DNA from 4 places in the Salimicrobium jeotgali genome. Region 1 is predicted to be linked to each of the others. Evidence: riboswitches for the same ligand, from Rfam matches in the RefSeq annotation. Region 1 holds a riboswitch; each other region holds the start of a gene.

The links. Region 1 has a riboswitch for cobalamin ahead of AAV35_RS08965 (acyl-CoA thioesterase). Riboswitches for the same ligand answer to the same signal wherever they lie in the genome.
Region 2: linked by a shared signal. The riboswitch ahead of mmgD (citrate synthase) and the one ahead of AAV35_RS08965 (acyl-CoA thioesterase) in region 1 are both predicted to bind cobalamin.
Region 3: linked by a shared signal. The riboswitch ahead of AAV35_RS06065 (DUF4430 domain-containing protein) and the one ahead of AAV35_RS08965 (acyl-CoA thioesterase) in region 1 are both predicted to bind cobalamin.
Region 4: linked by a shared signal. The riboswitch ahead of AAV35_RS12070 (ribonucleoside-diphosphate reductase subunit alpha) and the one ahead of AAV35_RS08965 (acyl-CoA thioesterase) in region 1 are both predicted to bind cobalamin.

The regions. Positions count from the first base shown of each region.
Region 1 covers NZ_CP011361.2:1,789,308-1,794,554, forward strand. The annotation lists gene AAV35_RS08955 (carbohydrate kinase) at 1-598, opposite strand, end outside; gene AAV35_RS08960 (peroxiredoxin) at 796-1,470, shown strand; gene AAV35_RS08965 (acyl-CoA thioesterase) at 1,521-1,994, opposite strand; cobalamin riboswitch at 2,183-2,359, opposite strand; gene AAV35_RS08970 (ZIP family metal transporter) at 2,508-3,248, opposite strand; gene AAV35_RS08975 (hypothetical protein) at 3,518-3,697, shown strand; gene AAV35_RS08980 (YueI family protein) at 3,740-4,210, opposite strand; gene rpoN (RNA polymerase factor sigma-54) at 4,426-5,247, shown strand, end outside.
Region 2 covers NZ_CP011361.2:763,722-768,968, reverse strand. The annotation lists cobalamin riboswitch at 341-541, shown strand; gene mmgD (citrate synthase) at 965-2,080, shown strand; gene AAV35_RS03800 (bifunctional 2-methylcitrate dehydratase/aconitate hydratase) at 2,149-3,591, shown strand; gene prpB (methylisocitrate lyase) at 3,614-4,534, shown strand; gene AAV35_RS14690 (helix-turn-helix domain-containing protein) at 4,752-5,087, shown strand.
Region 3 covers NZ_CP011361.2:1,212,324-1,217,570, forward strand. The annotation lists gene AAV35_RS06055 (response regulator transcription factor) at 1-507, shown strand, start outside; gene AAV35_RS06060 (ATP-binding protein) at 507-2,270, shown strand; cobalamin riboswitch at 2,295-2,463, shown strand; gene AAV35_RS06065 (DUF4430 domain-containing protein) at 2,604-3,008, shown strand; gene AAV35_RS06070 (ECF transporter S component) at 3,015-3,527, shown strand; gene AAV35_RS06075 (ferredoxin) at 3,581-3,829, opposite strand; gene AAV35_RS06080 (YpbB family protein) at 3,955-4,953, shown strand; gene AAV35_RS06085 (RecQ family ATP-dependent DNA helicase) at 4,953-5,247, shown strand, end outside.
Region 4 covers NZ_CP011361.2:2,397,979-2,403,225, reverse strand. The annotation lists gene AAV35_RS12075 (ribonucleotide-diphosphate reductase subunit beta) at 1-748, opposite strand, end outside; gene AAV35_RS12070 (ribonucleoside-diphosphate reductase subunit alpha) at 1,489-3,675, opposite strand; cobalamin riboswitch at 3,808-3,984, opposite strand; gene AAV35_RS12065 (class I SAM-dependent methyltransferase) at 4,065-4,754, shown strand; gene AAV35_RS12060 (DMT family transporter) at 4,699-5,247, opposite strand, start outside.

The sequences.
Region 1 (5,247 bases):
TGGCTTCTGGCAGGTTCGTATCTGCAAAAATCACTTCCGAAGAAGCAATATGCGGCCACTTCGCTTCAAGAAGCCCGGCGGTGAAGCGGTCATACAATTCCATATCTGCCACTGCCAGCACCAGTTCTCCGGACGAATCGAGGATAGAAGTGTAGGCTCCTGTTTTTTCTCCATTCAGAGCAAATGACTGCGAAACGTCCACTCCCTGCTGTTTCGTTTGTTTCATAAGCCATTCCCCGTCCTGGTCTTCTCCGGTAAGTGCAATAAGAGAAACATCACAGGTCAGCTTCCCGAGGTTTTCAGCCACGTTTCTGGCTACACCCCCAAGGCTCTGAAGAGAGGAAACAGGGTTGGAAGTTCCGTATTGCACCTGTGAAAGCGTGCGGTTCTTCCGGTCGATATTCGCCCCTCCAATACAGAAGATTTTCGACTCCTCTTTCAGAACATAGGCTCTTCCTACAATCTCCCCTTTTTTTGTAAGCGTTGAGATGTATCCGGCTACTGCCGAGCGTGAAAGATTTAATTTTTCCGATAGCTGCTGCTGGGTGATGAACGGATTTTCTTTGATTAATTCCAAAATACGCTGGTCTTTCAACACAAACGACCCTTCCTTCACCAAATTTATTTACTTAACATTATACCATACCTTCTCTTAGGAAAAGGGGGTACAAATATCCCCCTTACCCCGTTTGGCGGTATTGCCTCACGTACTATGTGGTTTAATGAAAAACTGAACGGGAAATAAAAACAGAGGACCGTTCAGGACGGACGGAATATGTAACAGGAGGGATTTGAATGATGGAAGAGCAGCATAATACAGAAGAACAGAAACACTATGGCTTGCCGCGTATCGGTGAAAAAGCCCCTGACTTCACTGCTCAGACGACACACGGAGAGCTTTCTCTCGATGATTACGAAGGAAAATGGTTCGTTCTATTTTCCCATCCGGCAGATTTTACACCTGTATGCACGACAGAATTCGTAGCGTTTCAGGGGATTTATGATCAGTTGCGGGAAATGAACACAGAACTCCTCGGACTGAGTGTGGACAGCATCACTTCCCATATTGCCTGGATACGGAATATTGAAGAAAATTTCGATACGAAAATCGAGTTCCCGGTAATCGCCGACCTTGATAAACAGGTGGCTACCAAGTTCGGTATGATTATGCCGGAAAGCAGCGGTACTGAAGCTTCCCGTGCCGTTTTTGTGATTGATGACAAAGGAACAATCCGTTCTCTCATATATTATCCGCTCACTACCGGCCGGAATATGGGTGAAATCGTACGGCTCGTCGAGGCTCTCAGAACTACCGACAAACACGGAGTTTCCACTCCGGCTGACTGGACGAAAGGAAACAAAGTTGTCGCATCTCCTCCAAAAACAGTTGAAGATGCCCGCGCAAGAGAAAACGACGATTCCTATGAGTGTGTAGACTGGTACTTCTGCAAAAAAGACTTAAAAGAATAATGTTCATAAATAATACGGGGCCCTCAGCGGGTCCCGTATTGTCATGCGGTTCAGGTTCGCAGCTCAGCTTTTTCTTCCCGCTGTTTCTTTCTCGCGGCAGCCGTTCTGTTCAGTTCTTTCTCTTCTTCCGTTTCCGGAATGACGTGGGGGACTGGTTTCGGGCGCCCTTCTTCGTCCATTGCCACCATTGTAAGAAATGATTCGGTCGTCATTTTCTGCTCTCCACTGAGCAGATCATCTGCGAATACTTTCACATACACTTCCATAGAAGTCCGACCTGTCTTCGTTACACAGGCTTCAATCGTCAGAGCTTCTCCCACTCTGGCAGTAGATATGAAATTCACGGAGTCGATCGAAGCCGTCACTACGATAGCATTGGAGTGTTTCATTGCGGTAAGGGCAGCAACTTCGTCGATATATGCAAGGACTTTCCCTCCGAAAATCGTTCCAAGATGGTTAGTGTCCGGGGGAAATATAAGTCTTGTCTGGGTTACTTTTGAACAACGTACAGGTATCTGATCCATCGTTTCTTCCTCCTCTTTTATCGCTGCGATAACGACCACAGGAAAGGTCTCTTTTCACCTTGACTCCATTAAAATACCTTCCCGTCAGCTAGCAGGAAGGCGGATAAGAAAGTATCGACGGTCCAGGCCCGTATCGGCGTCCCGGTTTAAGATATTTCACGTAACATCCTCCTATTCTCCCGTAGGATTTCATGTTCTTTCCGGTGGCAGGTCTCCTGACTCAGGTTCCTCACTCTGTACGCCTTCCCGTCTTTTTCAGACAGTGGATTGATACGAAGCTCCCCTTTACAGTGGCGGGACCGTGCCGGATTCTACCGGGCTTCCCTTTTAACACAGATGTTGTGACCACCGGACGTATTCAGTTGTTGAGGGGAGATCCCCTCCCTTCCACTATCCTGCAAACGATTCGATCTGTCAATCAGCATTCCCGCTTTTCGATTCTCGACTCTCCATGAAATTTGTGCATAAAAAAAGAGAGATGTGTTCAGACATCTCCTCTTTTTTTTATAATCCTTAACCGAGCGCAACATCTAGCGTCATCATAAGGGCGAAACCGAACATTAGACTCATAGAAGCAATGTTGACATTCCCCTTTTCATGGGAGCCCGGGATAATTTCTTTAGCTACCACGAAAATCATGGCTCCAGCCGCAAAGCTTAAGGCGTAAGGCAGGACCGGTTCTATAATTATAACGGCAGCCGCCCCCACTACTGCGGAAATAGGTTCTACCATTCCGGAAAACTGTCCAAACATGAAACTTTTCTTTTTCTTCATACCTTCCCGGTAAAGAGGCATGGAAACTGCCGCTCCTTCCGGGAAGTTCTGTATACCGATACCAATCGCAAGAGCTATCGCTCCACCGAGAGCCGCACCGGACCCGTCCGAAGCTACAGCACCGAAAGCCACACCAACCGCTAATCCTTCCGGGATATTGTGGAGGGTCATCGAGAACATCAGCAGTGCCGTACGACTCTTCGCTCTTTTATTTTTAATGTCGTACATGTACTTATCGAGGTCTACAAATGGTATGACACGATCGATAAAGAGAAGCAGAAACCCACCGAGAAGAAAACCTACGACAGCAGGAAACCAGGAGGGCAGCGGACCTTCCGCCCCTCTCTCTATAGCCGGAGCGAGCAGCGACCAGTAACTGGCTGCAATCATGACTCCTCCTGCGAACGCGAGCATACTGTCCAGAAACTTTTGACTCGATCCTTTTATTAAGAAAACGAGGGCTGCTCCGAGAGCAGTCATCCCCCAAGTGAATAAAGATCCCAGCAAAGCCAGAATCACGGGATTTATATTACCTAATTGTTCAAAAATATTCCTCACCTCATCATTTTTGCCCTCAGGCAAATTTTATCGATATGGTTATTCTACTTTTTTTGTTTCCCCGAGTCAACTTTTAATGTGCAATTCTTTTTGTTTAATGGCTTTACTTGCGGCACGTTTGAAATTTCCTTTATTTTGTCTTAAGATAAAACTCCTACTGTTGCCTCCCTCCTTTAGAGAGGAGGCATGTAATGAAAAACTATGAAATAGGCAGCCGCGTCCATGATCATTGTCTGAACTGTTTCAGTAACGAACAGAAAGTCGTCGAAGTTGTTTCCAAAGAATTCACTGATAGAGTTGTGGAAACTCTCTGGCTTCAATGTATAAACTGCGGAAAGCTTCACAGTCGTCTGGTCCAGCACGATTACTGACTAAGACAACACAAACGCCGAGGTTGAATAACCTCGGCGTTTTCATTTGATTGGTTTGAACAGTTTCTTCAATAATTCTCTCATTCCTTTTTTCTGCTTTGTTTTCTCTTTCTTTGCAGATGTACCAGTGTCCACTTTTATCTCTTCTTTTTCCAAAGGATAATCCACGGTTAAAACAGCTCCGATTTCCGTTTCTTTCTGCTGATCCGATACGGATTTTGTATGCACACCGTACTTACGGGCGAGCCGGGAATAAGGTTTTCGAAACCTGTAACTTATTTTCCCGTTCAAAAGTAGCGTTGCCCTGTCATAACTCCTCATTTCTTTTTCAAGTTCCGCCATACCTTTTTTCTGCATCACCTGACTTTTCGTCAACACAAGAACGATTCGTTCACGAAGAGTACCGAGATATCTCCTGCGTTCCCCCGGTTTTGTTTCCGGAGTCCCGTATATACCTTCCTGCACGTAGTCTTCAACTTCTCTTTTCCTCATTGTCTTCACCTCAATCTTCATTTATTGGGACATCCTCTGTATAAGTGAATAATAAGTCGTCGCACATACTCTTTGCAAAACTTCGGCACCGGACGGGAATATTGTCTCCTGCAATTCACCCGTAAATAAACGAGCCTGCCTGTTTTCTAATGACCGTTTATATGAAATAATGAAAACGATTTCAAATAAGCGACCGTCCTTTAAAAAGTACAGAAATAGAAACGGAGAGAGGACAAATGAAGCTCCACTTAGAAATGAAACAGACCAATCAGCTGAAAATGACACCTCAATTGCAGCAGTCCCTGCACCTGTTGCAAATGTCCTCCCAGGATCTTAGGGAATATATTGAACAGGAAGCCATGGAGAATCCGTGGATTGATCTGCGGGAGCCTTCCTATGCCGATCCCCCTCCCGGTGACTGGAGTAATTTCCCTTTATACAAATACGAACCGGAGCCTTGTCTTCACGATTATTTACTGCAACAGCTCCCTTTTCTCCCCTGTAACGAGAAGGAAAAAAAGCTGATAAGACACTTCATTTTTCATCTGGATGACAATGGCTATCTACAGGAATCATCAGATGACCTTGCTGTGGAATACAAAATTACTGAAACGTCCGTCGAAAATTGCCTCACTCTGCTGCAAACGCTGGAACCCGCCGGTATCGGAGCTCGTACATTGCAGGAATGTTTATCACTGCAGGCGCGTCGCTTTTTTCCGGAAGACAGGGAACTTTCCATTCTCATTTCCCGGTACCTCCCTTATGCTGCCGAAGAGCCCGCACGTCTCAAGACTCTATTGAATCTCGATTGGAGGCAGCTGGACCTGTGTCTCGACCGGCTGAAATCCCTTCATCCTAAACCCGGGCTTGCGATCGGGTCTGCGCGGTCAGACGTTCTCATTCCCGACATCTATATCACGAAAGAGGACGACTACCATATTTCTTTGAACCGGCAGATCGTGCCGGAACTGAATATGAATGAGGAATACAAACAAATGATGAAGGCTCATAAAGAAGCCGTTTCTTTTCTTAAAGAGAAATACAGAACCTTTCAGTGG
Region 2 (5,247 bases), 1.0 Mb from region 1:
TTTTATTCTTTCTCTAACCTTTTTCATTCAAATGAAACCTTCCGCCTCGTTACTTGATAATTTCATTAGTGAAATAGCAGCCCCTACTTACGCTTACCATTACAACAATAGTCCTCAATGAACAGGTTCAATAATTCTAGGTGTTCCTGCTTCGGATTTAATTCACTATTAAAATAATCATCGATGAGAAAAATAATTCCCGATTTTTGTGAGCAGAAAAACTTCTCATTTATGATTACTATGCAGTACAGAGTCCTTGATTTAATTTTAAATCAAGGATATTCATTAGAAATAATTGTTAATTGAAAAAATATTTGCTATAGTATAGATGTTACAATTGAATACTAATTCTGAATCAGGTGCGAATAAGTCCTTGACTCTTATTCGCTTAAAAGGGAAATCGGTGTTAATCCGATGCTGTCCCGCAACTGTATTTGATAGTGAACTGGAGATACCACTGCTCTTAAGGATAATAAGAGTGGGAAGGATTCAGGGATCGATGATCATAAGCCAGGAGACCTGCCTGTTTCAGCGAACATCAGTACCTACGAGGATAGGAGGTGTTAAGTCCGAGCGGATAAGCAGGGATAGGTATGTCAAAGTATAATACCTGTATCCTATCAATAGGTAGCTCAACTTAACAACTTCTTTCAAGAAGTTGTTTTTTTATTGGTTTTATTTTTACTGGATCAGAGGTGTTCTGTTTGGTTAAATCTACTCAGCATTATTTAGATCTTTTTCGAACGTGTATTATGAACCGCTTATATTCATTGGAAGTCGCTACTTTAAGTGAAACCTATGAATGGTTAAAGTCGGAGATTCCTAAAGGGGATGAAGAGAATGAGGCCTATAAAAACCTTGAACAAGCCTATCGCCTTATTCGAAAAGATATTTTCGGATAAGAGTCGTTCTTTTCAAGAACACGAGCATTTTTGAAAACGTTTACTAAAAGGAGAGGCTTTCTATGACAAAATATTCAACGTACACGCCAGGTTTAGATGGTGTTGTTGCAACTGAAACTGAGCTTTCCTATTTGGATGTTGATGCGGAAGAAATCGTCATCCGCGGATATGAACTGATTGAACTTGCCAATAGTAAAGAGTACATTGACTTAGTTCAACTTTTGTTACGTGGATCACTTCCTGATGAACAGGAACGCAATTCTCTCGAAGAGGAAATGAAAAAGGAATATACTCTTCCTGACTCTTTCTTTTCCCTATTCAAAAAACTCCCGGAGGATACTCACCCGATGGATGCACTAAGAACAGGAATTTCGGCCTTAGCCGGATATGACAAGGATATAGACAAGCGTCAAGAGGATACTATCAATAATATTGCTGTGAAACTATTAGCTAAAATTTCAAACATCGTAGCCAACAGCTATCATATTCTTCATAAGGAATCTGCAATCGAACCGAAAAAGGAGTTATCTTACAGCGCTAACTTTCTGTATATGATTACAGGGAAAGAACCCACTACCCGGGAAGTAGCTTATTTTGATCAGTCACTAATGATGTACAGTGAACATGAGATGCCAAATTCAACCTTCACAGCACGGGTCATCGCTTCGACGAATGCCGATATTTACGGGGCACTCACAGGAGCTGTGGCTTCTTTGAAAGGAAACCTCCATGGTGGAGCAAATGAAGCAGTAATGCAAATGCTTGTAGAAGGAAAAACCTCAGAAGGATTTCGTCTTCTTCTTTATGATAAGTTAAATCGAAAAGAGAAAATCATGGGTTTCGGTCACAGGGTTTATATGAAAAAAATGGATCCAAGGGCTGCCTTAATGAAAGAATCCTTACGTGAGCTTTCGGTGGATAAAAACCGGGAGGACCTATTTGAAATGTGTGAAGTAGGAGAAAGCGTAATGAAAGAAGAAAAAGGCCTTTACCCGAACCTGGATTACTATGCAGCTCCTGTTTATTATTTGTTGGGTATTCCAATCGATTTATACACCCCCATATTCTTTGCAGCCCGCACCCTCGGGTTGTGTGCTCACGTAGCAGAGCAGTATAACACCAATAAATTATTCAGACCAAGGGTACTTTATACGGGACCACGGAATCTGCATCCATAAAAAATAAGGCCATCCCGGCTATTCGGAATATTGAAATCTTATCATTACAATGAAAGGCGGAGAATTCAATGAAGGAAATCACCAAAAATAGAACACCAGCCACAGATCAAGTGTTGGAGAAGATTGCTGAATATGCAGTGGAAGGGGAAATAGATAGTCAAGAAGCACTGGAGACTGCTCACTATGTATTAATAGATACTCTGGGCTGTGGATTTTTAGCCCTGCGCTATCCGGAGTGTACAAAACATCTAGGGCCGATTGTTCCAGGTACAATAGTTCCGAATGGGTCACGTGTGCCAGGCACCTCTTATGAACTGGACCCGGTCCATGCAGCTTTCAATATTGGATGTATGATCCGCTGGCTTGATTATAATGATACCTGGCTGGCCGCTGAGTGGGGACACCCCTCTGATAATATAGGAGGCATATTGGCAATATCCGATTACATCAGTCGAACACGATTATCAGAAGGGAACGACTCCCTTAACATGCATGTTATACTGGAAAATATAGTGAAAGCTCATGAAATTCAAGGTATCCTGGCGCTCGAAAACAGTTTGAATCGGGAAGGTCTCGATCATGTACTTTACGTCAAAGTTGCAACCACAGCTGTAGTGACTGCTATGCTGGGAGGCGACAAAAAAGATGTTATAAATGCAGTGTCTCAAGCATGGATCGATAACTCCAGTCTTCGTACATATCGACACGCACCCAATACGGGATCGAGAAAATCCTGGGCAGCCGGAGACGCGACCGCTCGTGGAGTTCGTTTAGCTCTGATGACAATGAATGGTGAAATGGGATATCAAACTGCCCTTTCCGCCCCTGGCTGGGGATTCCAGGACGTTCTGTTCAGTGGAAAAGAACTGACTTTGAGTCGATCTTTCAATTCATATGTCATGGAAAACATACTGTTCAAAATTTCCTTCCCCGCCGAATTTCATGCCCAGACGGCAGCTGAATCGGCTATTGCTCTGCATGAGCAAGTCAAAGATAGAATAGCGGACATTAAACAGGTAGTGATTACAACCCACGAATCCGCCATCCGCATCATTGATAAACAAGGTCCCCTCCACAACCCGGCAGACCGGGATCACTGCTTGCAATACATTACAGCTATCGGTTTGCTTTACGGGACCCTCACTGCAGACCACTACGAAGATAGCGTAGCTGAAAACCCTGCTATTGATCATTTGCGGGAGTTGATGGTTACCGTTGAAAACGAACAGTACAGTAAAGACTATCTCGACCCGGATAAACGTTCTATTGCCAATGCAATACAAGTGTTCTTCAAAGATGGCAGCTCTACAGATAATGTGGCGATTGAATACCCGATCGGCCACCGGCGCCGTCGCGATGAAGGACTGCCTTTGTTGCTGAATAAATTTCATGACAATCTCACCGTCTGCTTCTCAAAACGCCAAGTGAAACAAATTTACAATCTTTGCAGTGATTATGAAAGACTTAAGGAAACAAGCGTCAATAAGTTCATGGACCAATTCAGAATATAAACCACGCTAGGAGGAAATGACAATGTCATGGATCGTCGAACCTAAGTCTACTCAATCGGAACGAGCAGATTCGTTCCGCCGAATGATGCTTCAGGAAGAAATAATGAAGATTCCCGGAGCTCATGATGGAATGTCCGCCAAGATTGCAAAAGATATCGGATTCCAAGCACTATACTTATCAGGAGCAGCTTATACAGCCAGCCAGTCCCTCCCGGATCTCGGCCTCATTTATTCGAATGAAATGGCACAGAAATCACAAGAACTCATACGCGCTTCTGATTTGCCTCTGCTAGTCGATATTGACACTGGCTATGGTGGTGTCATTAATGTGGCCAGAGCCGCCAGAGAGATGGTAGAAGCAGGAGTAGCGGCAGTTCAGATAGAGGACCAGCTTCTACCGAAGAAATGCGGGCATCTGAATGGAAAAAAACTGATTGATACAGAGGAAATGATGCAAAAGATCCGCATAATCAGAGAAGTCGCCCCGACGCTCATAATAGTCGCGCGCACCGATGCTAAATCAGTAGAAGGGTTGGATAAAGCCGCGGAGCGTGCAAACCGGTATTTAGAATCCGGAGCTGACGCTATTTTCCCGGAAGCTTTGACGAGTGAAGATGATTTCCGTTACGTTTCTTCGGTTATCGACGGGCCGTTACTTGCAAACATGACTGAGTTCGGCAAAACCCCGTATTTCTCGGGAAAAGACTTTCAGGCATTAGGCATGGATATGGTTATATATCCAGTCACCTCCTTACGTGTGGCAGCCAAAGCTTATGAACGTGTTTTCAGTGAAATTATGGAACACGGTACTCAAAAAAGATTGCTTGAAGATATGCAATCACGGGAAGAGTTGTATAAAACCATTAAATATTATGAATATGAAGAATTAGATGAAAAAGTAGCAAAAACCATCTTACCGCAAATGGGAAAAGAGCATAAGTGACTCATGTAGATATCCTGTTTGAATCTTGAGTGTTAAAAATTCTGCATATTACCATTTTTAAGGATATACGATATAAGTCACAAACTATCAAAAAGTCTCATAGAGGTAGCGCACCTCGGAAGTTAGAGTGAAAATCTAACTTCCGGGGTGTTTTTATGTCCAATTATAGTAAAGCATTTAAGGTAAATGTGGTAATGAAGGTTCTCTAGGGTACACGTTGTTGGGCAAAAGATACGCTCTTCCTGATAAAACTCCAATAAGACGTTGGGTCCAGGCGTATCAAACGTTCGGGGAAGAAGGATTGAAAAGGAAGCGCTCCAAACAAGTCTATCCTGTCCAATTCAAGCTGGATGTATTACACTTTAGGAAAAAGACAGGAGCTTCTCTTCAGGAGACGGCGATCGCCTTCCATGTGAACAACTCTTCGTTAATTGCGAACTGGACCCGCATATTTAACAAGGAAGGGGTCGAAGGTCTCCGGGGAAAAGCGAAAGGGCGGCCTTCTATGTCAAAAAACCTAAAAAAACGTCGCCCAAAACCGAAAAATCCTTGACTCGTGAAGAACATTCAGAACGTGAAAATGAACTTTTGCGTCTGGAGAATTCTTATCTAAAAAAGGTCAAAGCTTTTCAGGAGAATCCGAATGCCTATCTCGGAAAGCACAAGCAGCGCTGGTGTTCGAACTCAAACAGGAAGGATTCAAAGTAAAAGAC
Region 3 (5,247 bases), 580 kb from region 1:
CGTGAGAAAAAAGCGACACCGGTTATCATGCTTACGGCCAAAGGAGAGGAAGCGAATCGCGTGGAAGGATTTGAAACGGGAGCGGATGACTACATAGTAAAACCCTTCAGCCCGCGTGAAGTCGTGTTGAGAGTTAAAGCTCTGCTGCGCAGAGCATCAAGTACGAAGTTTCTGAACACGGATACCGAGGCGAGAAATATTATCGTTTTCCCTCATCTCACCATTGACAATGATGCTCATAAAGTGACGGCTCAAGGAAAAGAAGTTCCGCTTACGCCTAAAGAATATGAGCTGCTGCTGTATATGGCTGAACGTCCTAATAAAGTTTTCGACCGGGAACAGTTGTTGAAGGAAGTGTGGAAGTACGAATTTTTCGGGGATCTGAGAACTGTGGACACCCACGTCAAAAGACTCAGGGAAAAACTGAGTAAAGTATCGGCAGAATCGGCCGGTATGATTGCTACCGTGTGGGGTGTAGGATACAAGTTCGTGGTAAATAACGATTGATGTTCTGGCGCAGTGTAGTAGTAAAACTGTGGTTTACCATTTTGCTCCTTGTCTGTTTCGTTCTTATCATTCTGACGGTACTGCTGCTTCAATTTTTCGAGAACTTTCATGTGAATAAAGCTGAAGAAGAAATGCTCCGTACCGCTACGGTAGTGTCGACGCTTATAGACAGTGAACAACGGCAGGATATTATCCTAAGTACTACAGACACCGTGAAATCAGCTTCGAGCCACGTTCTTGTCGTTCGTGGAAACGGGCAGTCCTGGAAAGCGGAAAGTGATAGCGGTGACTTCAAAGAACTTCAGAAACAGTGGTTTGAACAGGATGAAGAGCTGGCACGGGTAATATCCGGGGGAACGGAAGTGAAAAAAGTGGCTTCGGCTGACGGAAGGAAGTTTTTGGCCGTCGGTTCCCCCCTCTCGGGAGACAGCGGAGCTGTATTCGTCTACAAACCCCTGGATTCTGTGGAAGAAACGACCCAGCAGACGACTAAAACTGTCTTTCTCGGTGCCGGTATAGCTATAGTATTGACTACGATTTTCGCTTTTTTCTTATCGACGCGTATTACAGCACCTCTTATGAAAATGCGTAAAGGGGCGTTTGAGCTGTCGGAAGGCGAGTTCCATACCAAGATACCCATTATTACTCACGACGAAATAGGAGAACTGGCCATTGCATTCAACCGGATGGGCCGTCAGCTTAAGCAGAATATCGATGCGCTGAATCAGGAGAAAGAACAGCTATCGGGCGTTTTGAAATCCATGGCCGACGGAGTGATCACCTTAAACCACAAAAGGAAAATACTGGTAACTAACCCTCCTGCGAAACAGCTGTTACAGTCGTGGAGATATGAGGAGGGGCTGGAAGAGGAAGAACTGCCTTCGCCCCTGCATGAACTGTTCGAATCTGTCATCACCGAAGAGAGGGAAGCCATGACGGAAGTCACTGTCCAGGGGAGGAACTGGGTGATTATCATGACCCCTCTTTATAGCAACACTACCATTAGAGGAGTAGTGGCTGTACTCAGGGATATGACGGAAGAACGAAGGCTCGATAAACTGCGCAAGGATTTCCTTGCAAACGTTTCTCATGAACTCCGCACTCCTATTTCCATGATGCGTGGATACAGCGAAGCGATCGTCGATGAAGTAGCAACTACGAAAGAAGAGAAAAATGAGCTGGCTCAGATTATTCTGGAAGAATCCGAGCGGATGGGTCGTCTTGTAAACGAACTGCTTGACCTTGCCAGAATGGAATCCGGGAACATTCAGTTGCATAAAGAGCCAGTGGACGTGAATCTTTTTCTTGATCGTATAGTGAATAAATTCCAGGGAGTGGCAGAGGAAACCGGTGTAAAACTCCTTCATGAAAGATCCGGCCTTCCGGCAGGTACAGTGTCCATAGATTCTGACCGTATAGAGCAGGTGGTAACGAACCTTCTGGATAACGCTATCCGTCATACAGCGGAAAACGGTTCTGTACATGTTCACCTTCACGGAGGGGAGGACCACTTTGAAATAAAAGTGGAAGATACAGGCGCAGGTATTCCGGAGGAGGATCTTCCGTTCATCTTTGAACGCTTCTATAAAGGAGATAAGTCCAGGAAACGGTCTCCTTCCGAAGAGAAGCAGGGAACGGGACTGGGTCTTGCTATTGCGAAGAATATCGTAGAGGCCCATAAAGGGAAAATCTCCGTCCAGAGTAAAGAAGGGGAAGGAACTACGTTCTATATATATCTGCCCGTAGAGAACTTGCCAAAATAGAACGATTCATGTAATGTTATAATTAATTGAATAATTTTCACAGGTTTTAGGGAATCCGGTGCGAATCCGGAGCTGTCCTCGCAACTGTAAATGTAACGAAACGATAAAATCCACTGTGGTGAAAGTTCGCCACGGGAAGGTATCTGAGTAGGATGACATAAGCCAGTAAACCTGTCTGTGAAGGATTCATTGCTTCGAGGATTGAGCGTTTGAGATGACCTGGACTATCAATGTATGTCGATATCTCAAGCCCGTCCTTTATGGACGGGGCTTTTTTATGGCAGGTTGTTCCGATGCTTTTTCTTCTAAAACTTGAAGAAAGGGTGAAGTCGCATGGAAAAATTGAGGAATTATGCAGGAGTAGTAGCTTTGACACTCGTATTGCTTACAGGATGTCAGGCGGAAAGTGAAACATCGGAAAGTCAAGAGGGGGGAAGCCAGTCTTCCCAGGAAATTGAAGCTACCGTGGAGCTGACGAAAAACCAGGGTGAAGAACAGGTGAAAGAAAAAGATATAACAGTTGAAGAAGGTACGGTACTGATGGATGCTATGGAAGAAAATTTTGAGGTGGAAGAAAAAGACGGATTAATTAATGGCATTGAAGGCATATCCGCTGAAGAAGGAGAGAAAAAGGCCTGGGTCTATGACGTGAACGGCGAAGAAGCAAAAGTAGGCGCTGCTGAGTATGAAATCGAGGACGGGGACGAAATACATTTTGATTTCCAGTCCTGGGAATGATCATAAATGCAGTGGAATACGTATAAATTAACTTTGATAACCATGCTTGCAGCAGTGGCCGTGGTGGGAAGGATAGCTTTTGCCGCTATTCCGAATGCCCAGCCGGTAACAGCTATAATTATTCTGACCGGCTTTTGGCTCGGACCGCTGGCGGCAGTGATCACTGCTTTTCTGACCACTTTTTTGACGAATATGGTGCTTGGTATGGGGATATGGACAGTGTGGCAGGTGACAGCCTGGGGACTTATAGGTATAGGAGCCGGGCTGCTCGGTAAATTCTTACCGAGACTACCTGTATTAGGATTAAGCGTTTACGGCTTATTGTCAGGGCTGTTTTTTGGAGTGGTGATGGCATTTACAATGCGGGCGATCTCCCAGACATTCTGGGGATACTACCTTGCCGGAATTCCTTTTGACCTGATGCATGCTGCGTCGAATTTCGTGTTTATTCTGGTTTTCTATTCTGTATTCGAAAAGTTATTCATCAAATATGAGCGGCGTGCACAGCTCGCCAGCTGAAAATAATAAATGGTATAATAAAAGAAGGTGCCGGGAGCACCTTCTTTTGTTTATCAGTCTTCCTCTGGTATACTTCCATTAAAATTGGAGTTTGCAAGTTTGATGGACCCGGTCGGGCACCCCTCGTAAGCATCTTCGGCGTCAAGTTCCAATTCCTCCGCGATAGGTGTGTTTCCCTGATTATCGTCCGGCAGGAAATAGGCAAGCCCTTCATCGTCATAGTTGTATAGTTCCGGGGCAGCCATTCCGCACGCACCGCAGGCGATACATGTATCTTTATCCACGATCGAATAAAGCTTCATAAGTAATACCTTCTTTCTATAGTATCTCTCCTTCAAGTCTACGTTCTATCTGTATCGAATTCAACTATATCATTCGAAAGGAATTCCTTATGTTTACATATATACTGTTAGATTGTCTTAGTAAGATGAATGCTGAACGCACCGTCTCGGGCGTCTACCATCTGTTGCGGGGGAAGAAGTCTTCCCAGACATTTCAGGACGCAAAAGTATATGGTATAGAAGGATATTACGGAGTCTATCCCGGTCTGCAAAGAGAGACGCTGGATTATGCACTCCACGAGTTGTACAAAGAAGGCAAAACAGTCTGGCATGACCATGGGAGGATGAGCGTCACTGCTTACGGTGAAGGATCTATCGAAGAAACACGTATACCTCTTTACTTTTCGGGGCTGGAGTATTCCGAAGCGGTCGAAGAGTTCAGGAACAGGCTGCTGCTATGGATTCAGATTATCAGTAATGCTGTGTACAGACACACCGGGTACTTGCCCATTGTAGATAAAGGCCCGGTACAGAACTGGGCAAGAAAATTTTACAGTGAACGAAAAGCGGTGCTGGACGAGGATGCGCCTATTCTATACAAGGAATTGCGTACGCTGCTCACCCCATTTTCCGATATGGAGAAAGAGATGTTCGTAAGACGACTTACAGGCGGGGACAGAACCGGCTGGACATATAGCCAGCTAGCGGAGGAAAATGGCGAACCTGTATGGGACATCCCTCTCTACTTAACGAATATGTATTATTACATGTTTTCTGAAGTTTCTTCGGATTCTTCCTGCTACCTGTATAAATTGACAGAAGATCTCATGAAAAAAGAGGCGTTCACTTCCTCCTCGGGAAAATCCATTGAGTTGTACAACAAATTCGGATCGATCGAAAAAGTCGCGAAAATAAGGCAATTGCAACCGAGTACAATCGAGGACCACCTCGTTGAAGCCGTGCTTGTTGATCCGGCCCGTAACACCGACGCTTTTATAAGCCGGGAAGGAGCCCGGGATATTGCGGCCGCAGTCCGAAAGACGAATACAAAACGTCTGAAGGTAATCCGGGAGCAACTGAACGGGGACTATTCATATTTCCAGATAAGAATAGTACTTGCTAAGCTCCAGAAAGGACAGGGATAATGGAACCGATCAACGTTAAAAAAGTGCTGGAAGACCAATTTAAATTCAGTGAGTTTCGACCGGGCCAGGAAAATGTTATAGAGAATGCACTGCACGGTATGGACACCCTGGCCATTTTACCAACCGGCAGTGGAAAATCTTTGTGCTATCAGCTACCATCCCTTATCCTTCCGGGACTGACGATCGTCGTTTCCCCGCTGATATCGCTCATGATCGATCAGGTTAAACAGGTGAAGGCGAAAGGGATGAAGCGGGTGGCTGCCCTGCACAGTTTCCTTTCCCCCCAACAGAAGA
Region 4 (5,247 bases), 610 kb from region 1:
CTGTCGTGAACTGACGGAATTCCTCGTCATCCAGCTGCGTCTGTTCTTTAAGCGTTTCGTTAAAGATACGTGAGAACAGGTGGACGTGAATCTGTTCGTCCCTGTTGATGTAGTTGATCATCGTGGAAGTGGAAACCATTTTCTGGTTGCGGGCCAGGTTGTAGAAAAACGCGAACCCGGCATAGAAGAACAGTCCTTCCAGAACGACGTCGTAGACGCAGGATTTCAGGAAATTCTCCGGTGAGGGGTCATCGATAAAATCCTGATACCCGTCCGTGATGAACTGGTTCCTTTTCTGCAAAATGGGATCGTGTTTCCAGTAATCGAAAATCTCCTCCTGTTCCGCCGAAGGAACGAGAGTGGAGAGGATATAAGAGTAAGACTGGTTGTGTACGACTTCCTGAAAAGAAAGCACCTGCATCAGTGCCGCGAGACTCGAGTCCGTAAGATAGTCCGCGATTTTCCCTGAGTAATCCGTCTGAATAGAGTCGAGAAAAGCGAGAAGGCCGATGATCTTTTTGAAAGACTGTTGTTCGCGGTCGGAAAGCTCCGGCCACTGCTTCAGATCGTTGCTCATATTGATTTCGTCCGGAATCCAGAAATTTTGCAGCATGTTTTTATACATAGGGTAAGCCCAGGCGAATCTGGTGTCGTCCCAATTAAGAACGTTGGATGTTTTCCCGTTTATAATACCGGTGGAACGGTTTGGAGCATCGTAATCGACGAGTGTCCTTTTTTCTATAGTCATAAGTATAGACTCCTTTCAAAATTCAAAGTGATAAGGCTAAGCGGAAGGCTAAGGGAATGGGGGGATCCCCCTGAGCCTCCCGCTTAGCCTGGAACCCCTGAACGGGTGGTTCCGCTTTTGTTTTATCCAGCTGCGCCATTCAGAAGCCCATAAGATAAGTGGTCTCTCCTCGTTCGGAACAGTTCATCCGAACCCCGGAGCGCCCGCTTATCTTAGAGCTTCTAAGCGAATGGCTCCGCTTTTATTTGGCCAGCTGCACCACCCAGGAGTCCGCTGTCTAAGCAGTAGCTTCTTTTTCAGGAAAAGTCCCCTGAAAAACGAATCTCCCGCTTAGCCCGGAACCCCTGAACGGGTGGCTCCGCTTTTGTTTTTCCAGCTTCAACTTCCAGAAGCTCCCGCCATAAGCCGTAATCTTATTTTCGGGGAAGGCCACACCCGAAAAGTAAGCTTCCGACTTATGTCAGCGCTTCTACCCGGAAGTTTCCGCTTTTGTTTTATCCAGCTGCGCCATTCAAAAGCCCATAAGATAAGTGGCCCCTCCTCGTTCGGAACAGTTCATCCGAACCCCGGAGTGCCCGCTTATCTTAGAGCTTCTAAGCGAATGGCTCCGCTTTTGTTTGGCCAGCTGCACCACCCAGGAGTCCGCTGTCTAAGCAGTAGCTTCTTTTTCAGGAAAAGCCTCCTGAAAAACGAATCTCCCACTTAGCCCGGAACTCCTGAACGGGTGGTTCCGCTTTTGTTTATGAAGAGCAGCTTTCGCATTCGTCATAGGTGCTGCCGGAGGTGGAGCGTGTGTAATACGTCGTTTTCAATCCCTGAGCCCAGGCGTCGAGGTGAAGATTCAGCAATTCTTTGGCTTGGATGTCATTTTGTACGTACAGGTTAAATGATATGGACTGATCGATATACTTCTGTCTCCGGGCATTCTGAGCAATGCTCGTATGCTGGTCGATGTCATGGGCTGATTTATAGTACCAGTAGTTTTCCGGGTTCAGATCCGGTGCCGTCACAGGAATCTTGAAATCTTTTTTCTCCTCCGAATAGAATTTTTTGAAAATCGGATCGATACTGGCAGAGCTTCCTGCAATAAGAGAAGTGCTCGAGTTCGGAGCGACCGCCATAAGATAGCCGTTTCTCAGTCCGTTCCTGTTCACCTTGGAAGCGAGTGTTTTCCACTCGTCTGATGCCAGTCCGCGTTTTTCGAAAAAGGAACCTGTTTCCCAGTCGGAACCTTCGAACAGAGGATAACTTCCTTTTTCCCCGGCGAGCTCAGCACTCGCCCCGATAGTCAGATAGGCGATTTTTTCGTAAAGGTCATCGGCGTACTGGACGGCTTCCCCCGACTCCCAGGCGATTTTATTCTGTGCCAATAGATGAGCCCATCCGAACGTACCAAGGCCGATGCCGCGGTAGCGCTTGTTTGTCCGTTCCGCTTCGAGCACGGGGATGTGATTCTCTTCGATAACGTTATCGAGCATCCGCACCTGGATCGGAACGAGTCTTTCAAGAGCATTCGCCGGTACGGCTTTGCCGAGGTTGATGCTCGAAAGGTTGCAGACGACAAAGTCTCCAGGGTTGTGCACGGTAATGATTTGTCCGTTTTCCGTGTACTGGGCAGTCTGAGTCGTGGCACTCTGGTTCTGGGTTATTTCCGTACACAGGTTACTGCAGTAAATCATGCCTGCGTGGTTATTCGGGTTCTTCCTGTTCACTTCATCCCGGTAAAACATATACGGCGTGCCGGTTTCGAGCTGTCCGATCATGACGCGCTTCATAATGTCAATGGCCGGCACCTTCTCTTTGGACAATTCCGGCTCACGCACGCAGGCTTCGTACCGGTCGCGGAACGTCCCTTCCCCTTTTTGTTCATCGAAAGAGTCTTCCAGAGAGAAGCCCATCTTCGTTCTCACTTCGTGAGGGTCGAACAAATACCAGTCCTGTCTGTCCCGGACGGCTTCCATGAAAAGATCAGGCACGGAAATTCCGGTGAACAGATCGTGGGTTCTCTGACGTTCGTCTCCATTATTCAGGCGACTGTCGAGAAAAGAGAAGATATCTTTATGCCAGACGTCCAGGTAGACGGCGACGGCTCCTTGCCTCTGTCCGAGCTGGTCGACACTAACCGCCGTATTATTCAGTTGCTTCATCCACGGGAGGATACCGGAGGAGACGCCTTTGAAGCCTCGTATATCACTGCCCCGCGAACGTATTTTGCCAAGATAGACACCTATACCGCCGCCATGCTTGCTCAAATTCGCAATGGATGTATTGCTGTCATAGATCGACTGCAGACTGTCGTCCACCGTTTCGATAAAGCAGGAACTGAGCTGGCCGTGGGATTTCCCGGCGTTCGCCAGAGTCGGTGTGGCCACAGTCATGTAAAGGTTGCTGAGCGCCCAGTAGGCCTCTTTGATGTAATGAAGGCGTGAGGAAGAGCTCTCCCCGGCCATAAGATTCATTGCAATGATCAACCATCTTTCCTGAGGCAGTTCCATCGTTTTTCCATCTTTCATTTTTGCGAGATAGCGGTCATCCAGTGTCTTCAGACCGATGTAAGTAAACTGGAGGTCTTTGTTCCGGTCGAGCAGAGATTCAAGCTCCTCCACTTCTTTTTTGGTATAATGGGTGAGCAGGGACGGGTCGTAAATCCCTTCCTGGACGAGAGCTTCCATCAGCCCGTAAAGGTCGGTATACGGACTCTCCGTCCGCCGGTTTTTCTTCGCTTCGGTGTACATCGTCTCCAGATGTGCCCGGGCGGCGACATAGGTCCATTCCGGTTCGGTTTCGTCCATCTCCGCGAGTGTTTCCAGAACGACGGAAGTGCCGTCTGTGATTTTCGGGTAGACTTTTGAAAAATCGAGATGAGGGAACGTGCTCTGAAGCTGTTCGAGCCAATATTTCCAGTCCGCTGTTACGGTTGCTGACATAAGTAAGTCCTCCTTCAAGTACCTTTATAAAAAATAAAAAAATCCGCCCCCTGGACAGGAGCGGATGAAACCATGATACGGGTATATGTACGCATCATCGTTTCATCTTCTCCAACCCCGAAAAAGGTGAAACTTTCCGATGAAAAACAGACAGGTTTCCTGGCTCGTACCCGATCTTACTCCAGCCCTTCCCGTAGTAATCTACAGTGGAGATGCTGTTTCGCGGATACTTACAGTTGCGGGGGCAGCTCCGGTTTCTTACCGGATTCCCTATTAAGCTCTGTGAGCATCTGTTTTTCGATCTATATATTGTGTTTTTTAAAATATAATTACTATATATTGATTCTATCATACATAAGATTAAATGAAATAACAAGGAGGAAAAAATAATGATCGATAAAAGATGGCATGAGAAAGCGGAAGAGAAGTGGGATAATTTTTCTGGAAACTGGGGTCAGAGAAGTGAAAAAATGTGGAAAGAAGGAAGCAGAAAAACGGTTCTTCCATTTATGCAGTCCTTCGTATCTGAAGGATCTACGGTTCTTGATATTGGATGTGGCGATGGAGAGGGGAGCGAGATGCTGAGACGCTCGGGGTATGAGGTGACCGGTATCGATATTTCGTCGAAAATGATTGAAATGGCAAAAGAGCGCTGGAGCGGTATCCACTTCCAGCAGGCCGATCTTGCCGAACTCCCTTTTGAAGATGCGACCTTCGACAGCGTGATGGCCATCAACTGTCTGGAATGGGTGGCATCACCCCTGCACGGCTTGAATGAAATCCACCGTGTCGTAAAGCCTGGAGGGATAATGGTCGCAGGTATTCTTGGTCCTGCTGCCGGTCCGAGAAGTAACAGTTATCCGAGACTTGAAGGGGAAGACATCGTATGCAATACGATGATGCCATGGGAATTCGAACGTCTGGCCGGCACTCACGGGTGGACGGTTGAGGGGATGTCTTCCGTACCTAAAGAAGGAGCTCCGGAGAATCTCTCCACGCCGATGCTGGAACAGGCGGTGTCCTTCATGACGCTTTTCGCTTTGCGAAAGGCGAACGGGGACGTCTCTGAACAAGGATGACCGCTGTTACTACAAGAATGAAACCGGCCAGCTGCCACGAAGTCAGAATTTCGCGGAACACGAAAAAACTTAGGAGCGTGGCCGCCACCGGTTCGATGGTGGCTATAATCGAAGCCCGGCTCGACTCGATTTTCTCAAGCCCTTTCGTGTACAGCAGGAAGGCAAGAGTGGTGGAAAAGAGACCTATGCCGCCGATATTCAGCCAGACAGCGGGAAGAGTGAAAGTGCTTTTTATATCACCAAGTCCGGCGAATGGGAGAATGGCTATACTTGCGAATACGAATGTATACACCGTCACCGTTACCGAGGAATACTTCCGCAGGGCATACGTTGCAAATATGCTGTACAACGCATAAAAGAATCCGGACCCGAGCCCTGCCAGTACTCCATACAGGGAAAGGCTGAAACCGGAAAACGGAATCAGTCCGACGACGAGTGAGCAGCCGATGAGCGTGATGGCGAGTGCGAGAATTTTGTTCCCGGTAAACAGTTC